Regions from separate parts of the Sphingobium sp. LF-16 genome, predicted to be linked through region 2. Evidence: predicted binding sites of a transcription regulator. Region 2 holds the regulator's gene; the other holds the start of a gene.
The links. Region 2 encodes LexA, which represses DNA repair genes until DNA is damaged. Its sites were predicted from a motif close to GTTCCNCNCTTGTTCT; they were not measured.
Positions count from the first base shown of each region.

Region 1 (9,721 bases), 770 kb from region 2:
CGACATTGGCGAAGGGATCGTCCCGTTCCGACCAGTTGGCGCGCCAGAGCGAGGCGCCGCCGGACATGCTGCTTTCCTCGTCCACATGTTCGGGTGGCAATTCGCCGACGAAGCGGGAAGGGATGGAGCTGGTCCACTGACCATAGATGCGGCGGTTGGCGGCGTGGAGGATGGTGCAGCGCTTGCGCGCGCGCGTGATCGCCACGTAGGCGAGGCGCCGTTCCTCCTCCAGGCTGTTGAGCCCGCCTTCGTCCAGCGCACGCTGCGAGGGGAAAATGCCTTCCTCCCAGCCGGCGAGGAAGACATTGTCGAATTCCAGCCCCTTGGCGGCGTGGATGGTCATGATGGTGAGCTTCTGCTCATCCTGCTGCGCCTCATTGTCCATGACCAGGCTGACATGTTCGAGGAAGGCGCCCAGCGTCTCATATTCCTCCATCGCGCGGGTGAGTTCGCTCAGATTTTCGAGCCGCCCGGCGCTCTCGGTCGAACGTTCGGCCTGGAGCGTGGCGGTATAGCCGCTTTCGTCCAGGATCTGGCGCGCCAGTTCGGCATGGGGCAGTTGTGCGGCGCGATCGCGCCAGCGGGCGAGGTCGCCGATGAAGGCGCCGAGCGAACGACGCGCCTGGGGCGTCAGTTCGTCGGTGTCGAGGATGCGGGCTGCGGCGAGGGCTAGGGGAATGCCCTCCGCGCGCGCCAGCCGGTGCAGCTTCTCGACCGCCTTGTCGCCCAGGCCGCGCTTCGGCACGTTGACGATCCGCTCGAACGCCAGGTCGTCGGCCGGCTGGTTGACGAGGCGCAGATAGGCGAGCGCGTCGCGGATTTCGGCGCGCTCATAGAAGCGGAAGCCACCGACGATGCGATAAGGCAGGCCGATCTGGATGAAGCGGTCTTCGAATTCGCGGGTCTGGTGCTGGGCGCGCACGAGGATCGCGACCTCGTCCAGCGAGCCGCCGGCGCGGGCGATCGCCTCGATCTCGTCGCCGACGCGGCGGGCTTCTTCCGGCCCGTCCCACACGCCGAGCACGCGCACCTTCTCGCCGACGTCGATGTCGGTCCACAATGTCTTGCCCAGGCGATTGCCATTTTCCGCGATCACCCCGGAGGCGGCGCCCAGGATATGGGGGGTGGAGCGGTAATTCTGTTCCAGACGGACGATCACGGCGCCGGGGAAGTCCTTTTCGAACCGTAGGATATTGGCGACTTCTGCGCCGCGCCATGAATAGATGGACTGGTCATCGTCGCCGACGCAGCAGATATTCTTGCGGGTCTGGGCGAGCAGGCGGAGCCAGAGATACTGGCTGCTATTGGTGTCCTGATATTCGTCCACCATGATATATTTGAAGCGCTGCTGATATTGCTCCAGCACATCGCGGTGACGCTTCAAGATAGTGAGAGAATGTAGCAACAAGTCACCGAAATCGCAGGCATTTACCTCGCGAAGGCGGGCCTGATAGGCGGCATAGAGCTTTTGCCCCTTGCCATGGGCATAGCCCTCCGCCTCGCCGGCACCGACTTCCTCCGGCGTGAGGCCCTTGTTCTTCCACTGGTCGATGAGGCCGGCGAGCTGGCGGGCGGGCCAGCGCTTCTCGTCAATCCCCTCGGCCTGGATCAGCTGCTTCATCAGGCGCAACTGGTCGTCGGTGTCGAGGATGGTGAAATTGGACTGGAGGCCCACCAGTTCGGCATGGCGGCGCAGCATCTTGGCGGCGATCGCGTGAAAGGTGCCAAGCCAGGGCATGCCCTCGACCGCCGGGCCGATCATCCGGCCGACACGCTCGCGCATTTCCCGTGCCGCCTTGTTGGTGAAGGTCACGGCCAGGATTTCCGAGGGCCAGGCGCGCTGGGTCGCGACCAGATGGGCGAGGCGGGCGGTCAGGGCCGCCGTCTTGCCCGTGCCCGCGCCGGCCAGCACCAGCACCGGTCCCTCCGTGGTCAGCACCGCTTCGCGCTGCGGTTCGTTGAGGCCCTTCAGATAGGGCGGGTCATTGGGAGAGGGGGCAGGCACGGTCATGGGCGATCAACTAGGGATGGGCGGTTGCGGGGGCAAGGGCGGATGGCCTTGCAGCGGGAGGCAATCTATGAGAACAAAAAGAGAATCACGCAAGATGCGAATGGAGCAAGATGATGGTGACGGGGCGGTGCCAGTGCGGGGCGATCCATTATGCGGCGGAGGGCGAGCCGGTTTACAGCGCGCTGTGCCATTGCAGCGATTGCCGGATGAGCGCGGGCGCGCCGATGGTCGGCTGGGCGCTGTTCCCGCATGACAAGGTGACGATAGAGGGCGATCCGGTCACCTACCAATCGTCGGACAATGCGACCCGCCATTTCTGCGGCACTTGTGGCACCGGGCTGTTCTACACCAACCCGACGGTGTTTCCCGGCATGATCGACATCCAGAGCGCGACGCTGGACGATCAGACGGTCTTTCCGCCGGCGATCCATGTCCAATATGCCGAGGCGGCCCCGTGGATGGCGGCGGCGCATGACCTGCCCCGGTTCGATCGCTATCCGGCAGACTGAGCGTGCGGCCGGCGTCAGCGGCGGCACGGTTCGTCGCTGACGCGGAACAGAGAGGTGGGGCGGCCGGTTTCTCCTTTGCTCGGGGCAAGGAGTAGAAGGACCAACCCGATGAAGATCATCATGATCGCCGGCTTTGCCGCTTTGTCGATGGCGGCGCTGCCCGGTCAGGCCGGGGCGCAGGCGATGTCGCCGCCGGCCCAGAACCAGGATCCCAATGCCGCGCAGCCGACCGGCGCGGTGCCGGCCGAGACGGGCATGGTGCCGGCGCCTGCGGACGTGCCGCGCGATCCCGCCGCGCCGGTGGGCACGGCGGCCAATCCTGTGACGGTAGGCGGCAACATGACGCCGCCGCCGACCGAGGCGAAGGCCTATCCGGTCTGCGGCAAGGGCGTGCAGGACGGTTGCGTCAATCCGGGCGAGGCGAAGAAGAGGATGCGCAGGCCGGGCTGAGATCCGGTTTGGGATCGGCAGCGGCAGGGCCGGGCAGGGCGGCGATGAGCGCTGCGAGGCCGGTCCGGTCACGCGCCGCGTCGGCCAGGCTGTAGCCGTCCAGCACCGTCAGGAAAGCACCGACCGCCTGCGCCAATATGCCTGACAAGCCGCAGGCCGGGCGGATCGCACAGGATGCGCAATCGGCCATCGCCATGTCCGGCTCGCTATGGCGTACGACCGCGCCGATGCGGATATCGACAGGATCGGCGGCGAGGGCGAAGCCGCCGCCCCGACCGCGCTGGGTGCGGATGAAGCCGCCCTGGCCCAGGCCATGCACCACCTTCATCAGATGATTGCGCGACAGGCCATAGGCATCGGCAATTTCCGGGATCGTCGCCCGTCCGCCCGGCACGGCGGCGAGATGGATCAGCACGCGCAGCGCATAGTCGGTGTGGCGGGTCAATTGCATCGCGCCCTCCTATCCTGCGGACAGGGTGGTATAAATATATATTCAATTTACATCTTAAAAGATGCATATTAAATGAACCTTATTGAGTCCCCGATAAGGAGCCTGTCATGCGCGCAAATCTGTCCCCCGAAACCATCGCCATCGTGAAGGCGACCGGCCCGGCGCTGCGGCGTCATGGCGTCGAGATCACCACTCGCATGTATGCACGGCTGTTCGAGGATGCGTCGATCAAGGACATGTTCGATCAGGCGGCGCAGGCCAGCGGCGAGCAGCCGCGCCGGCTGGCGGCGGCGATCCTGGGCTTTGCCGAGAATGTCGACAAGTTGCAGGCGCTGGACGGCGCGATCGCGCGCATGGTGCAGCGCCATGTCGATACGGGCGTGCAGCCGGACCATTATCCCAAGGTGGCGGCCGCGCTGCTGCCCGCGATCCGCGAGGTGCTGGGCGAAGAAGTGGCGACCGATGAGGTGCTGGCCGCCTGGGCGGAAGCTTATACTTTCCTGGCCGATATCCTGATCGGCAAGGAACAGGCGGCCTACGCGGAGGCCGCCTGATATTCCGCCTGATCGTTACGCGGCGGGCGCGCTGTCCTCTGCGCGGAGCAGGGTGAGGCGCGCCTTGCCGACGTCGCGCACGGCGTCGACGGTGAAGCCCTTGACCGCGACGTCCTCGCGCCGGTCGGTTTCGATGCTGATCCAGGTGGCCGGGCTGGTCCAGCCCAGGCGCGCCAGCTTGTCGAGTGCGACCTGGCCCGCGCCGGTGTCATAGGGCGGGTCCATGAAGATGAGGTCGAGCGGCGTCTTCGTCGGGCCGAGCGAGAGCACGCTGGTCTGGCGGATGTCGGGGCGCAGGCCGAGCTTGTCGCCATTGGCGCGGATCGCGTCGATCGCCGCCTTGTCCTGCTCGACGAACAGGCAAGAGCCGGCGCCGCGCGACAGGGCTTCAAAGCCCAGCGCGCCCGAGCCGGCGAAGAAATCGCCCACGGCCAGCTCCTCGAACGATCCCAGCCGGCTCGCCAGCATCGAAAAGAGCGTTTCGCGGGTGCGGTCGCCGGTGGGACGGGTGGCGTCGCCCTTGGGCGCGACCAGCGGACGGCCGCGCCATTGACCCGAGATGATCCTCATTTCTGTGCTTTCTTCAGGCTGCTGCGGAAGGCGACCAGGTCATGCTGGCGCACTTCCTCGACCGCGCCGCCGGCGAGTTCACCCAGTTCGAACGGGCCGTAGCTGGTGCGGATCAGGCGATTGACCTTGAGTTCGAAATGTTCGAGCACGCGGCGCACTTCTCGGTTCTTGCCTTCGGTCAGGGTCATTTCGATCCACTGGTTGCGGCCGGTGCGCCGTTCCAGATTGGCCTCGATCGGACCATATTGGATGCCGTCAATCTCGATGCCGTCGAACAGATCCTCGAGCTGCTGCTGGCTGACCTCGCCAAAGGCGCGGGCGCGATAGGTGCGCGGCACGCCGGTCGAGGGCAATTCCATCTCGCGCTTGAACTCGCCATCGGTGGTGAGCAGCAACAGCCCCTCGGTATTCATGTCGAGGCGACCGATCGGCATCAGCCGCGGCAGGTCGTCGGGGAGGATGTCGTAGATGGTCGGCCGACCGGCAGGGTCGCGCTCGGTGGTGAGGAAGCCGGTCGGCTTGTGGAACAGGAACAGGCGCGCGGGCGCGGGCGCGGCGACCGGATCGCCGTCGACGGTGACGCCATGGAGCGAGGTCAGCAGCGTCGCGGGGGTGTCGATCGTGACGCCGTCCCTGGCGATACGGCCTTCCTCGATCATCCGCTCGATCTCGCGGCGCGAGGCGATGCCGGCGCGGGCGAGCAGCTTGGCGATACGCTGGGGTTCGCCCTTGCCGCTGGTTTCCGCGGCGGCGCGGGCCGGGTGCGGGTTGGCGGTGTGGGGCGCAGCCGGCTTCTTGCTGCCGGGGCGGCGCGGCGGATAGGATGTGCCGCCCATACGACCTTCAGTGCGACCTTCCGGGCGCGGGCGGGTCGGACGGTCACCGAAAGCGGTGCGGGCGGCACGCTCGCCAAAGGGCGCGCGCGCGGGGCGATCTCCAGCGGCGGCGCGCTCGGGGCGCTTGTCTTCGGCTGGGCGACCGCTGGGGGCGGGGCGTTCGGCACGATCCGGCTGGGCGGCGCGATCGGGGCGGCCACGGGCCGGGCGTTCGCTGCGTTCACCGCGCGCTTCACCGAAGCGGCCACGGCCTTCGCCGGCACCGTTGCGATCGGGACGCGCGCCGCGGGCCGGGCGGTCGCCACGGCCTTCTTCGCGGTTTCCGGCAAAGCGACCGCTACGGCCTTCGCCCGAAGCGCTGCGATCGGGGCGGGCGCCGCGACCTTCGCCGCGTTCGCTGCGGCCTTCGCCAAAGCGATTGCCTCGGGCCTCGCCGGGGCCATTGCGATCGGGGCGCTCGCCACGCGGGGCGGGGCGGCCCGGACGGCCTTCGCTCCGGCTGTCAAAGCGACCTTCGTTGCGACTATCCGATCGGGCGTCCGATCGGGCGGGGCCACGGCCAGTGCCGCGATCGGCGCCGTCACGCGATCCGGGGCCGGAGGTACGCTTGGGACCGCCCGGACCTGACCGGCGCGGCGGACCAGATTTTTTTGGCGGTTCCACTTGATGCATTCCTTTTCGTGACGGGTGGCCATCCCCATATCAGGGCGGCATGTGCAATATGATGAACGGTGCCATAGCGCCGTCCATGTGAACGGCAAAGCCCCGGCCGGGCGCAACCCGGCGCCGGGGCGCGGCGTTGGTCGGTTGCATGGCGGAAACGGGGCAGGACAGCAAATGTTTTTCGGGCGAATCAGAGGGGACGACACCGCCAGGGACGGGGCGAGAGACGGGGCAGGTGCGCCGCGCAACGCCATTCGCAGCGTGCTGGTGGTGGAGGATGAACCGCTCGTCGCCTTCGACCATGAGCATATCCTGTCCCAGGCAGGCTATCGTATCGCCGCCACCGTCGACAGTCACACTCATGCTGCCCGCGTGATCGATGCCGGATCGGTCGATCTGGTCGTGACCGACATCAATCTGCGCGGTGGGCGTTGCGGCATAGAGGTCGCGCGTCATGCCCATGCGCGCCAATTGCCGGTGCTGTTCGTCACCGGTGCCTGTCCCGCCGATGCGCGATCGCTGGCGGTCGGCTGCCTCGCCAAGCCCTTCGCCCCGCGCGACCTGCTGGCGGCGATCGCGGTGGTCGATGCTGTGCTGGCCGGACGTGCGCCACCACGCAAGCCGCGCGGCATGAAGCTGTTCGCCGAGATCGCCTGACACCGGGCTGATCCGGGGCAGGCAGGCCCGTGCCGCTTGCCTCTGCTGCATTTGCTCATATGGTGGCGCCCGTAATGAACGGGCGCGGGGAATATGTGTGACAGATATCGCCGAGGGTAAACGGAACTGGCGGGATGTCATGCGTCCCTATTTCGGGAAAATGCCGTTCGTGGCCTTGTTGATCGGCATATCGAGCGGGTTTCCGCTTATGCTGCTGCTTGGCACGATGGGCTATTGGCTATCCAAAGTGGGTATCCAGAAGTCTACGATCGGTTTCGCTATCGGCCTGACGACACCTTATACGCTCAAATGGCTCTGGGCGCCGTTGGTCGATAAGCTCCCGCTTCCGATCCTCACGCGGCTTTTCGGTCAGCGGCGCGCCTGGCTGTTTTTCATTCAGTTGCTGCTGTTCGGCGCGATCTGGATGCTGGGGAGCAGCGATCCTGCCAATCATCTTGGCTATTTCGCCTTTTGCGCGATCCTGGTCTCCTTCCTGGGCGCGACACAGGATATCGTGATCGATGCCTATCGTATCGAGATATTGAGCGATGAAGAGATGCCTTATGGCACGGCGACGAACCAGTTCGGCTATCGGCTTGGCGCCTTCTTCTCCGGGGTCGGGACGATCTTCCTCTATTCACCGCAGACAGGACTCGGCCTTGGCTGGCCGCTTGCATATGGCCTGACCGCCTTGCTGGTGCTGCCCGGTGCGCTGGGGGCGCTCTGGGCTGGGCCGGGCACTTATGTTGATCGCCATGGGGAAATGGCCGGGAAGCGGTTCGGCGCATGGCTAAAGGAAACGGTGCTCAATCCCTTCATCGAGTTTCTGGGGCGCAAGGGATCGGTTCTGATCCTGCTGTTCGTGCTGCTCTACAAAATAGGCGATGCGATGGGGCAGGGCATGCTCAACCCGATGATCGTCGATCTTGGGTTCACCGATGCTGAGTTTATCGCCATCAACAAGGTCGTCGGCTTCTGGGGCCTGATCGTCGGCACGGCCTTGGCTGCGCCTTTCATCGCATGGCTCGGCATGGGGCGCGCCCTGTTTATATCGGGGCTGATGATGATGCTCAGCAATTTGACGTTCGTCATCGTTGCGATGCACGGCCATTCGAATTTGTGGCTGACCATAGCGGTGGCGACGGAGCAGGTGACGAGTGGTATCGGTTTGACGGTGTTCGTCACCTATCTGTCCGGCCTTTCCAGCCTTGCCTACACCGCAACCCAATTCGCATTATTGTCATCGTTCGCTGCTGTAGGTCGCACTTGGCTGGCTGCGCCGGCAGGGATCATCGCTGAGAATGTAGGATGGGTCGGATTCTGGCTGACGACGGTCGTCGCGGCATTGCCCGGCATGCTGTTGCTCTGGCTGATCTGGCATAAGGGCTTTGTCGTGGACAGCGTTCGTCAGCCCAGCACGACGGACGACTGAGGTGACGAATAGGTCGAACAATCAGGACTTTTGCATCGCATGATCTTCCTCGTCGCGTCCATCTGTATCCAGATCATCTGTGCGGTCGATGTCGTGCGCAGCGGCCGCAACCAGATCTGGATGCTGTTCATCTTCCTCTTCTCGCTGGCGGGCTGCTTTGCCTATCTGATGCTGGAGGTGCTGCCGGCCTATTGGGGCAATCGCCATCTGCGTACCGCGCGCAGCCAGGTGGTCGGCAAGGTCGATCCCGAACGCGGCCTGCGCAAGGCGCGGGCCGATCTGGACCTGGCGGAAACCGCCGCCAACCGGATCGCGCTGGGCGATGCGCTGCTGGACCTGGGCCGCTTTGCCGAGGCGGAGGCGGCCTATCGCAAGGGGCTGGCGCTGGGGCCGGGACAGGATGCGACGACGCAGGTCAAGCTGGCGCAGACCCTGTTCGAACTGGGGCGCAGCCGCGAGGGACTGGCGGAGCTGGACGATGTGCCCGAAGTTGGCCGGGGCAGTGAATGGGATCGGCGTGCGCTGTTGCGGGCGCGGATGCTGGCCGATATCGGTGAGGATGCGCAGGCGCGCCTGCTGTTCGAGGATGTGATGAGCCGCTATGCCGGCGAGGAGGCGCGCTGCCATTATGCCGCCTTCCTGCTGGAGCAGGGTGACCGGCTGCGCGCGCGGCAGATATTGGAGGAGGTCGAGCAGCGGGCCAGGCGGCTCGACCGCACCCAGCGCGCCGCCCAGGCCGACATGTATCGCTGGGCCGGCGAGCGGCTGGCGGAGTTGCGGAAGGCGGCGGCTTAATTTGCCGCGTAGAGGTCCAGCGGCCGGCCAAGGTCGCTATGCGCCTGCGCCACCGCCTGCAGGCAGGTGAGCGCGCCCAGCGCATCGTCATTGCCCAGCAGTCCCGAGACATTGTCGAAGGCGGTATGCGGATCACGCAGCGCATCGCCCACCGCTTGCATGATCGCCGCCTCGTCCGCGGTCATCCGCGCGCAGCAACAGGGCGCGACCAATATCTTGCGGCTGGCGGCGCGCGCCAGTTCCAGCATCATCGCGCGCATCAGCACCAGGGGCCGGCGATAGCTTTTGCCGAAGGCGCCCAGCATCGCATTGGCGGCATGGGCATCATTGACCCCGGCCGTCGCCATGCGGCGCATGACGAACAGGAACAGCCGATTGCCATAGCCGCCCGGAATGGGCCGGGGCAGTTCGACGGGGTAGCTTTCTCCATATGCCATGCGGGTGCGCCTTTGTGTGACTCGGGGATACACAAGCTACGCTATTGCGAGGCATTCGCAAGTCTAAATCAGTCGGGTAATTGTCCGTTCAACCGCAAAATCTCTCCGGCCATATAGAGCGAGCCGGCGATCAGGATGATCGGTGCTGCATCCTGGGCCTGGGCGGCATCCTGCGCGATGGCGGCGATCGCTGCTTGCGGCCCGTCATGGGCGGTGCAGCCTATGCCCCAGCGGGCGGCGATGGCGGCGAAGCGTTCGGGCGGATGATGATCATGCCCCGGCACCGGCAGCGCATGGATATGGGCGATCCGGCCGCCGAACGGCGCGAGATAGGCATCCATATCCTTGTTGGCGAG
Region 1 is NZ_CP029335.1:919,666-929,386, forward strand. Features, by position in the region: gene DIZ22_RS04465 (UvrD-helicase domain-containing protein) at 1-2,011, opposite strand, end outside; gene DIZ22_RS04470 (GFA family protein) at 2,125-2,520, shown strand; gene DIZ22_RS04475 (hypothetical protein) at 2,629-2,970, shown strand; gene DIZ22_RS04480 (Rrf2 family transcriptional regulator) at 2,927-3,421, opposite strand; gene DIZ22_RS04485 (globin domain-containing protein) at 3,529-3,975, shown strand; gene rsmD (16S rRNA (guanine(966)-N(2))-methyltransferase RsmD) at 3,991-4,545, opposite strand; partial or broken gene DIZ22_RS22435 (pseudouridine synthase) at 4,542-5,333, opposite strand; gene DIZ22_RS04500 (response regulator) at 6,219-6,701, shown strand; gene DIZ22_RS04505 (MFS transporter) at 6,799-8,133, shown strand; gene DIZ22_RS04510 (tetratricopeptide repeat protein) at 8,173-8,928, shown strand; gene DIZ22_RS04515 (DUF6628 family protein) at 8,925-9,365, opposite strand; gene DIZ22_RS04520 (folylpolyglutamate synthase/dihydrofolate synthase family protein) at 9,434-9,721, opposite strand, start outside.
Region 1: a site for LexA is predicted at 2,082-2,097, ahead of DIZ22_RS04465 (UvrD-helicase domain-containing protein). Genes of this name have one in related genera too.

Region 2 (9,721 bases):
AGGAATGCCGCAGAGACGAGATGGAGCGATTGAAATAGCATAGACCGGTGTCGTTACAACTTGCGTCGATGCTCTCAAGCAATTTGTTGCCAGCAATCAGTGCTTCTCTCGACCATCCCCTTCCCCCCATCGTCATCCGCGCCTATAGGCTGTGTCCCATGATCCTCGTCATCGACAATTATGACAGCTTCACCTGGAACCTGGTCCATTATCTGATGGAGCTGGGGGCCAAGGTAGAGGTCGTGCGCAACGACGCCATCTCGGCGGGCCAGGCCCTGTCGAGCGGGGCCAAGGCCTTTCTGCTGTCGCCCGGTCCCTGCACCCCCAATGAGGCGGGTGTCAGCCTGGATCTGGTCGCGGCCTGCGCCGATGCCGGCGCGCCGCTGCTGGGCGTGTGCCTCGGCCATCAGGCGATCGGCCAGCATTTCGGCGGCAAGGTGGTGCGCGGCGGGCTGATGCACGGCAAGACCTCGCCGGTGCGCCATGACGGCACCGGCCTGTTCGCCGGCCTCCCCTCGCCCTTCACCGCGACCCGCTATCACTCGCTGATCGTCGAGGATATTCCGGCCGACCTGGTGGTCAACGCGACCAGCGAGGACGGATCGGTCATGGGCTTCCGCCACGCGACCCTGCCGATCCATTCGGTCCAGTTCCACCCGGAAAGCATCGCGACCGAACATGGCCATGACATGCTGGCCAATTTCATGAAGATCGCCGGCATCCCGGTCCGCGAGCGCGAGGCGGCGTAAGCCCGCCTCCGCCGCTTCACTCTTCTCCATCATCCCGACGTCTGTCAGGATGACGGCGGGGCAGGCCGCATGTCAGTGCGGCACCGCCCCCGTCTCCACCCCGGTCTTGTCGTGCAGGGCCAAGCGGTCGACGATGTCGGCGCTCGCCCGGTTATAGCCGACCACCTCGACCATGCGCCCTTCGCGCCGCAGCCGGGCGATGATCTTGTCGAGCGCGCCGACGCCCGAAATATCCCAGAAATGCGCGCCCGACACGTCGATCAGCACATGGGTCGCGCTTTCCTCGCCGGTGAAAGCGCGGGTGAAGCGATCGACCGAGGCGAAGAAGATCTGGCCAGTGACGCGATAGGTCGCCCGGCCATCGGCCTCGCTGCGCTCCACCGCGAACATGCGCTGCACCTTGGCGGCGAAGAAGATGCCCGACAGCAGCACGCCGGTCAGCACGCCCAGCGACAGGTCGCGGGTCGCCACCACGACCACCACCGTCGCCAGCATGACGGCCGAGGAGGTCGGCGGGTGCCTCCGCAGATTGGCGATCGAGGCCCAACTGAAGGTGCCGATCGACACCATCACCATCACCGCGACCAGCGCCGGCATCGGGATACGCCCGACCCACGGCCCCAGCACCGCCAGCAGGAACAGCAGGAAGGCGCCAGCGACGAAGGTCGACAGCCGCCCGCGTCCGCCGGACGTGACGTTGATCACCGACTGGCCGATCATCGCGCAGCCGCCCATGCCGCCGAACAGGGACGCGACGATATTCGCCCCGCCCTGCCCCATGCATTCGCGCTGCTTGTCGCTATCGGTGTCGGTCATGTCGTCGACGATCTGCGCGGTCAGCAGCGATTCGAGCAGGCCGACCGCCGCCATCGTCACCGAATAGGGCAGGATGATGCGCAGCGTGTCCCAGGTCAGCGGCACCTGCGGCAGGGCAAGGCTCGGCAGTCCTTCGGGCAGCCGCCCCATGTCGCCGACCGTATGGACCGGCAGGCCCAGGCCGATCGACAGCGCGCTCAGCAGCAAAATCGCGACCAGCGGCGCCGGCACCGCCTTGGTGATCCGGGGAAAAAGATAGATGATGGCGAGGCCAGCCAGCACCATCGCATAGGTCTGCCAGCCAACGTTGGTGAGCTGCGGCAGTTGCGCCACGAAGATGAGGATCGCCAGCGCATTGACGAAGCCGGTGATGACCGATCGCGACACGAACTGCATCAGCAGGTCGAGCCGCAGCAGCCCGGCAATGATCTGCACCACGCCCATCAGGATCGTCGCGGCGAACAGATATTCCACGCCATGCTCGCGCACCAGCGGCCCGACCAGCACGGCAACAGCAGCGGTCGCGGCCGAGATCATCCCCGGCCGCCCGCCGATCAGCGCGATGGTGATGGCGATCGCGACCGAGGCATAGAGGCCGACGCGCGGGTCGACCCCGGCGATGATGGAAAAGCCGATGGCTTCGGGGATCAGGGCGAGTGCGACGACGATGCCGGCCATGATGTCATGGCGCGCCGTCCGGGCGTCGCTGAACCATTGGCGGCGATAGCGGCTGAAAAATTGGGTCATGTCGAAAATCCACATCAGGTCACATGGCGCCAACGCGGGCGCGTTCTCGATAATCATGTGTGATGTTGTCCGGCGGATCGGCGGCCGGAATAGCCACCCGGAATTTCACCGGGTCCATGCGAATGGCCGCCTTCTACAGCCCTGCCCCGCCAATGCAACCCCGGCCCGCGCCCCCGCCCGGACGCCCTACGGCGATATACTGTGGGAGGCCGGGTGGGGGCGCGGGCCGGTGCGGCACCGAAAATGCGCCCTTCCGCGCATTTTCCAAGAAAGCCCTATCCCTCGCCGAACAGCGCCCGCTGCGAACTCTCAATCTCCTCGAAATAGCGCCGCCGCGCATGTTTCTCGGTCAGCACGCCCAGCACCAGCCCGCTTTCGTCCACCACCGCCAGCTCGTCCGCCGCCGCCTTGTCGAACAAAGGCAGGATCGCGCGAATATCCGCGTCAGCCCGCAGCGAGATATCGGCCATCGTTGCCAGCGGCGCGATCGGCGCATCTTCCGCCAGTTCGGGGCGATAGGCCGCCGCCGTCGGCACGATGCCGCGATAGCCGCCCGCACCGTCGATCATGATCGCCTTGCTCGCCGACCCCAGCGGCACGAGCGCACGAAACTGGCCGACGCTCATCGTATCGGGCACCGACACCCAGTCGCGCCGCATCATCCGCCCGGCGGTCAGGTTCATCACCCAGCCAATGTCGCGCGGGCTGCGGATGGTCGATCCGCGCAGATGCAGCCGCCAGGTGGAGAAGGAGTAGCCGAACATTTCCCGCGTCACCGCGCTCGACAGCAGCGACGCGGTCAGCACCACGCCCATCAGCTGGAAATCATGGGTCGTCTCCAGCATCAGCAAGCCCAGCGTCATCGGCCCGCCGACGATCGCGACGCTCAGTGCCGCCATCCCCACCAGCGCCGCATCATTGGGGTCGAGCGACCAGCCGATCCCGACAATGTCGACGATCTGCGCGAAAATCTGTCCCGCGAGCGATCCCAGGAACAGCGACGCAAAGAACAGCCCGCCGCGAAAGCCGAAGCTCAGGGAAATCACCGACGCCGCGATCTTGAGGCACAGGATCATCAGCAGCACCGTCCAGTCGGGCAGCAGGATGAGGTTGAGGTGCAGCGCGCCATGGCCCGCCGACAAGGTCTGCGGCGTCAACCAGGCGAGCGGCATCAGCAGCAGGCCGCCGATCACCGGCTTCCACCGCCCCGGCCAGGTCCAGCCCTGCACCCGCATCTCGGCAAAGGTCACCATCCGCATGATGAGGATGCCCAGCCCCGCGCAGATCAGGCCCAGCAGCGCATAGAGAAGATAGTCCGCCGTCCCCAATATCCGGTCCGCCGTGGTCGCGATCAGCCAGGGTTCGACGCCGAGCGCGCGCGTCACGAAGGCAGCGCTCAGGGCCGCCGCCACAACCGGCGCGATCGCGGCCGGCGTATAATGGCCAATCACGATCTCGAACGCATAGAAGGCGCCGGCCAGCGGCGCGCCGAAGGCCGCGCCCACGCCCGCCCCTGCGCCCGCGCCGACCAAAGTGCGCAGATCATTGCGCCGCAGCTTCAGCCATTGCCCCAGCAGCGACGCGACGCCGCCGCCCATCTGCGCATAGGCCGCCTCCAGCCCGACCGAAGCACCCGCCCCGTTCGACAAGATCGTCTGCCCCGCGATCACCAGATTGTCGGCCATCGGGATGCGCCCGCCATGCAGCGCATTGGCCTCCACCACGTCGATCAGCGGCCGTTGCGGCCGTTGCCGCCGGCGCAGCAGCCGTGCCAGCAGCACCAGCGCCAGCCCGCCCAGCGGCAGACCCAGCAGCCGCCAGGGATGGCGGATCTCGCCCAACGCGCTCAGCCGGTTGATGCTGACGCCATAGAGCAGTTCCTGAATGCCGTGCGCCATCAGCTGCAACAGGTTGGTGATCAGCCCCGCCGCCACGCCCGCCAATATGGCGAGCAGGATGAAGGCCGCCTCGCTCTCGCGCAACCGGCGGCGCTGGCGGATGGCAAGGCTCCAGAACAGGGTCGACCAGGAACGGTGCATGGTTTCTCCGACAACGCCCCTTTGGCCTGCACGTCAAGCCAATTGCCGGGCCACGCAACAAAATTCCAATTGGCGGGCAAATAGCATGTCGCCCTCGACTTTCGCGCGCGGCCGGGACTAAAGGCTTGGCCCATGACCCTGTTGCCCGATCCCAGCGCGCCCCTGGCCGCCGACGAAGCCGCCCGCGCCTTCGACCTGCTGTTCGACGCCGACCTGTCGGACGAGGCGATCGCCGGCTTCCTCGTCACAATGGCGCGGCGCGGCGAGACCGCGACGGAAATCGCCGCCGCCGCCCGTGCGATGCGCGCCCGGATGATCCCGGTCGACGCGCCCGACGGCACGATCGACGTCTGCGGCACCGGCGGCGACGGCCATCATACGCTCAATGTCTCGACCGCCGTCAGCCTGGTGGTGGCCGCCGCCGGCGTGCCGGTCGCCAAGCATGGCAATCGCGCCGCCTCGTCCAAGGCGGGCGCCGCCGACACGCTCGAAGCGCTGGGCCTTGATCTCGATCGCGCCGCCGCCACGGCGGAAGCGACGCTCAAGGATCTGGGCATCTGCTTCCTGTTCGCACAAAATTACCATCCTGCGCTCAAACGCCTCGGCCCGGTCCGCCGGTCGATCGGCGAACGCACCATCTTCAACCTGATGGGGCCGCTCGCCAATCCCGCCAATGTCCGTCGCCAGCTCGTCGGCATCGCCCGCCCCGCCTATGTCCCCATCTATGCCGATGCGCTCGGCCAGCTTGGCGCGACCCATGCGATGATCGTGTCGGGCGACGAGGGCCTCGACGAACTCTCGCTCGCCGGCGGCAATGACATTGCCGAGGTGACGGCCGACGGCGTGGTCGCGATGCGCCGCCTGACCGCCGCGGACCTCGGCCTCTCGACCCAACCCGTCACCGCCATTCGCGGCGGCGACCCGGCCCATAATGCCGCGGCGCTCCGCGCCCTGCTCCAGGGCGAGGCCGGTGCCTACCGCGACGCCGTGCTGCTCAACGCCGCCGCCGCTTTGGTGGTGGCTGACGCTGCCCATGATTTCCAGGAAGGCGTCGAACAGGCCGCCGAAGCGATCGACAACGGCCTTGCCAACGCGCTCCTCAATTGCTGGATTGCCTATCAATGACCAACAAGCTCATCGAAATCTGCGATTTCAAGCGCGAGGATGTCGCCCGCCGCAAGGCCGCGACCACGATCGCATCGCTCCACGCCCGCGCCAGCGAGCAGACCCCGCCGCGCGGCTTCCGCAGGGCGCTGGACGATGCCGCCCGTTCGGGCTTCGGCCTGATCGCCGAGGTGAAGAAGGCCAGCCCGTCGAAGGGGCTGATCCGCGCCGATTTCGATCCGCCGGCCCATGCGGTGGCCTATGCCGCCGGTGGCGCTGCCTGCCTTTCGGTGCTGACCGACGAGCCCTATTTCCAGGGCCATGACGATTATCTCATGGCCGCCCGATCGGCCTGCGCGCTGCCGGTGCTGCGCAAGGATTTCATCGTCGACCCCTGGCAGATCCTCGAAAGCCGCGCGCTCGGCGCCGACGCGATCCTGATCATCGTTGCCGCGCTGGACGACGCCCAGATGCAGGAGATAGAGGACGCCGCGCTTGGCCTTGGCATGGATGCCCTGATCGAGGTGCATGACGAGGCCGAACTGGAACGCGCGCTCAAGCTCCGCTCGCGCCTGATCGGCGTCAACAACCGCGACCTGCGCGATTTCAGCGTCGATTTCGCGCGCACTTATGAACTGGTCGGCAAGGCGCCCGATGGCTGCACCTTCGTTGCCGAAAGCGGCCTTGGCTCGCATGCCGACCTCACCGCCATGGCCGATCATGGCGTGCGCTGCTTCCTGGTCGGCGAAACCCTCATGCGCCAGGCCGATGTCGAGGCGGCGACCCGCAACCTGCTGACAGGCGCATGACCGGCCTCACCCATCTCGACGAGGATGGCGCCGCCCGCATGGTCGATGTCTCGGCCAAGGCCGTGAGCGCGCGCGAGGCGGTGGCCGCCGGCCGCATCACCATGGCGGCCGACGCTGCGCAGGCGATCGCCGCCGGCCTCGTCAAGAAGGGGGATGTGCTGGCCGTGGCCCGCGTCGCCGGCATCATGGCGGCCAAGCGCACCGCCGAACTGATCCCGCTCTGCCATCCGATCCCGCTGAGCGCCGTCACCATCGACTTTACTCTCCACGATGACGGCGTCACCGTCACCGCAACCGCGCGCACCGCTGGCCAGACCGGGGTGGAGATGGAGGCGCTGACCGCCGCGACCGCCGCCTTGCTCACCGTCTATGACATGGCCAAGGCGCTCGATAAGGGCATGATAATCGGCGATGTTCGCCTGCTCGCCAAGCGCGGCGGCAAGTCGGGCGACTGGACCGCGCCGGAGAGCAGCGACCGATGAGCCTGATGCCGGTCGCGGACGCGCAGGCGCGGCTCCTTGCCCTCGCCGATCCGTTGCCAGCCGAATATGTGCCCGTCGCCGCCTGTGCCGGTCGCTGGCTCGCCACCGACATCAGCGCACTCCGTAACCAGCCCTGGGCCGATCTTTCCGCGATGGACGGCTATGCCGTGCGCGCATCCGAAGGCGCCGGGCCGTGGCAACTGGTCGCCACCAGCAGCGCGGGCGACACCAATATCCCGGCCCTGCAACCGGGCCAGGCCTGCCGCATCTTCACCGGCGCGCCCTTGCCGGCCGGCGCCGACGCCATATTGATCCAGGAAAATGCCACGCGCGATGGCGACACACTGACCGCGCATGACGGCATATTGACGTCCGGCAGGCATGTCCGCCTGCTCGGCTCAGACTTCCGCGCCGGCACGCCGCTGGTCAGCGCCGGCAGCCGCCTCACGCCGGGCCGGATCGCGCTTGCGGTGCTGGGCGGCCATGGCAGTCTGCCCGTCGGTGCTCGGCCGCGCATCGCCCTGCTCTCGACCGGCAATGAGCTTGTCCCCCCCGGCGCGCCGACGCCGCCGGGATATCTCCCCTCGTCCAACGCGCCGATGTTGGCCGCCCTGCTCGCCGCCCTGCCCTGCGACGTGATCGACCTCGGCATCGTGCCTGACGATCTTGGCGCCATGACGCAGGCGCTGGAACAGGCGGCACAGGCCGACATCATCGTCTCGACCGGCGGCGCCTCGGTCGGCGACCATGACTATGTCCGCCCCGCCTTTGCGGCCGCCGGCGGCACGCTCGATTTCTACAAGATCGCGATGCGGCCGGGCAAACCGCTGATGGCCGGGCGCCTGGGGAACGCCACCTTCCTCGGCCTGCCGGGCAATCCGGTCTCCGCTTTCGTCACCGGCACCCTCTTCCTCTGCCCGCTGGTCCGCCATCTCGCCGGATCGCGCGCGCCGCTGCCGCCGGTCGTGCAGGCCCGCCTTGCCGCCCCACTCGGCGCGACGGCGGAACGCGACGATTATCTGCGCGCCTATCGCGGCGCCGACGGCATCGTCTCGGTCACCGCGCAGGACAGCGCCGCTACAGCCGCCATGGCGCTGGCCGACTGTCTGATCCGCCGCCCGGCCGGTTCAGCCCCCGCCATTGCCGGCGACATGGTCGACATCATCCCCCTGACCGCCTGACTATCTGACCGCCTGACCGGCAAAAGCGGCGCATGGCTTAACGCGCTTGACTTGCCCCTTTCCGTTTCCTATGCGTTCTTCATTCGTTCCATGGAGGACCGCCGATGTTGACGCCCAAGCAGCAGGAATTGCTGAGCTTCATTCAGACCCGGCTGGAAGAAGGCGGCGTGTCCCCTTCGTTCGAGGAGATGAAGGACGCGCTCGACCTGCGCTCCAAGTCCGGCATCCACCGGCTGATCAATGCGCTGGAGGAACGCGGCTTCATCCGCCGCCTGCCCAACCGTGCCCGCGCGCTCGAAGTGCTCAAGCTGCCCGACGCGATGCACCGCGCGCCCGCGCCGGCCATTCCGACGCCCAAGGTGTCGGCTCCGGCCGTGCTGCTGCCGACCGCCGCCAATGACGTGATCGAAATCCCGCTGCACGGCCGCATCGCTGCCGGCGTCCCGATCGAGGCGATGGAAAGCCATACCATGCTCTCCGTCCCCGCCGCCTTGCTCGGCTCGGGCGATCATTATGCGCTCGAAGTGTCGGGGGACTCGATGATGGAGGCCGGCATTCTCGACGGCGACTTCGCGCTGATCCAGCGCACCGAAGTCGCGCGCGAAGGCCAGATCGTCGTCGCCCTGATCGACGACGCCGAAGCGACGCTCAAATATTTCCGCCGCGAAGGCAGCCGGGTCCGGCTCGATCCCGCCAATGCCGCCTATGAACCGCAAATCTACGATCCGCGCCAGGTCCGCATCCAGGGCAAGCTCGCCGGCCTGCTGCGCCGCTACAACTGACCGGCCGTTCGGGGCCGGCGGCGCACGATCCACGGATGCGCGTCTCCGGGCCGATGGACGGTGTGAACTTTGCCGCTTTCAAGGCCAATCGACAGGCCGCCGGAGCGTGACAGCAGCCGGCGGTCGATCTTCATCCAGCGCGGCCGGCACCACCAGGGCAGGCCCCGGTCGCTGATGACGATATCGGCCGCCGCGCAATCCCGCTCCAATATCGGCCGGTCGACCAGCATCGCATTGCGCGTCACCAGCAAATGCCAGTCGCGCCCGTCCCGTGGCAATGTCACCGCGCACAGATCGGTCGAACAGCGCGCCTGCGGCATCTTCGCGATCGCCTCCAGCGTCCCGTCATAGCCCGCGCTCTCGCTCAGCACGTCGCGGACATAATCGCCCACGCCCTCGCGCAGCAGCGCCATCGTCCCCGTCGGTGTTCGCACCGCGACATGTTGTCCGTCGCCGGTTACAACGATGTCGGGCGGCGCCAGCAGCGCGATGCCGATCAGGCCGATTGCGATTGGCCCCAACCCCAGCCAGCGCCAGTGACTGCGCCACAGCAAGCACCACAGACCACCAACGACAATGATCCCGAAAATCCAGCCCGGCACCGCCGGCGCCAGCATCACCGCCATCGGGCTGGCCGCCACGCCATGCGCCACCGCCAGCAACAGCGCGATCGCCTTGGTCGTGAGCCACCAGAAGGGCGCGCCCAGCCCGACCAGATCGAAGCCCAGCGCCAGCGCCTCCAGCGGCATGATGACGAAGGTGGTGAGCGGGATCGCGATCAGGTTGGCCACCGCACCCAGCAAACCTGCCTTGTGAAAATGGAAAAGGGCGATCGGCGCCAGCACCAGTTCGATGGCAAGGCCCGTCATCAGCATCGCCGCCACCGTCCGCCCGGCCTTGCGCAACCAAGGCTCGTCCCGCGCCATCGCGAACGCCTTGAACCACCGATGCTCGCCCAGCGCCACCAGCGCGACCACGGCAGCAAAGCTCATCTGGAAGCTCGGCCCGATCA
Region 2 is NZ_CP029335.1:1,684,925-1,694,645, forward strand. Features, by position in the region: gene DIZ22_RS07890 (hypothetical protein) at 1-41, opposite strand, end outside; gene DIZ22_RS07895 (aminodeoxychorismate/anthranilate synthase component II) at 159-749, shown strand; gene DIZ22_RS07900 (SulP family inorganic anion transporter) at 822-2,312, opposite strand; sul1 at 2,376-2,431, opposite strand; gene DIZ22_RS07905 (chloride channel protein) at 2,588-4,351, opposite strand; gene trpD (anthranilate phosphoribosyltransferase) at 4,484-5,476, shown strand; gene trpC (indole-3-glycerol phosphate synthase TrpC) at 5,473-6,264, shown strand; gene moaC (cyclic pyranopterin monophosphate synthase MoaC) at 6,261-6,746, shown strand; gene glp (gephyrin-like molybdotransferase Glp) at 6,743-7,927, shown strand; gene lexA (transcriptional repressor LexA) at 8,032-8,709, shown strand; partial or broken gene DIZ22_RS22370 (ComEC/Rec2 family competence protein) at 8,712-9,721, opposite strand, start outside.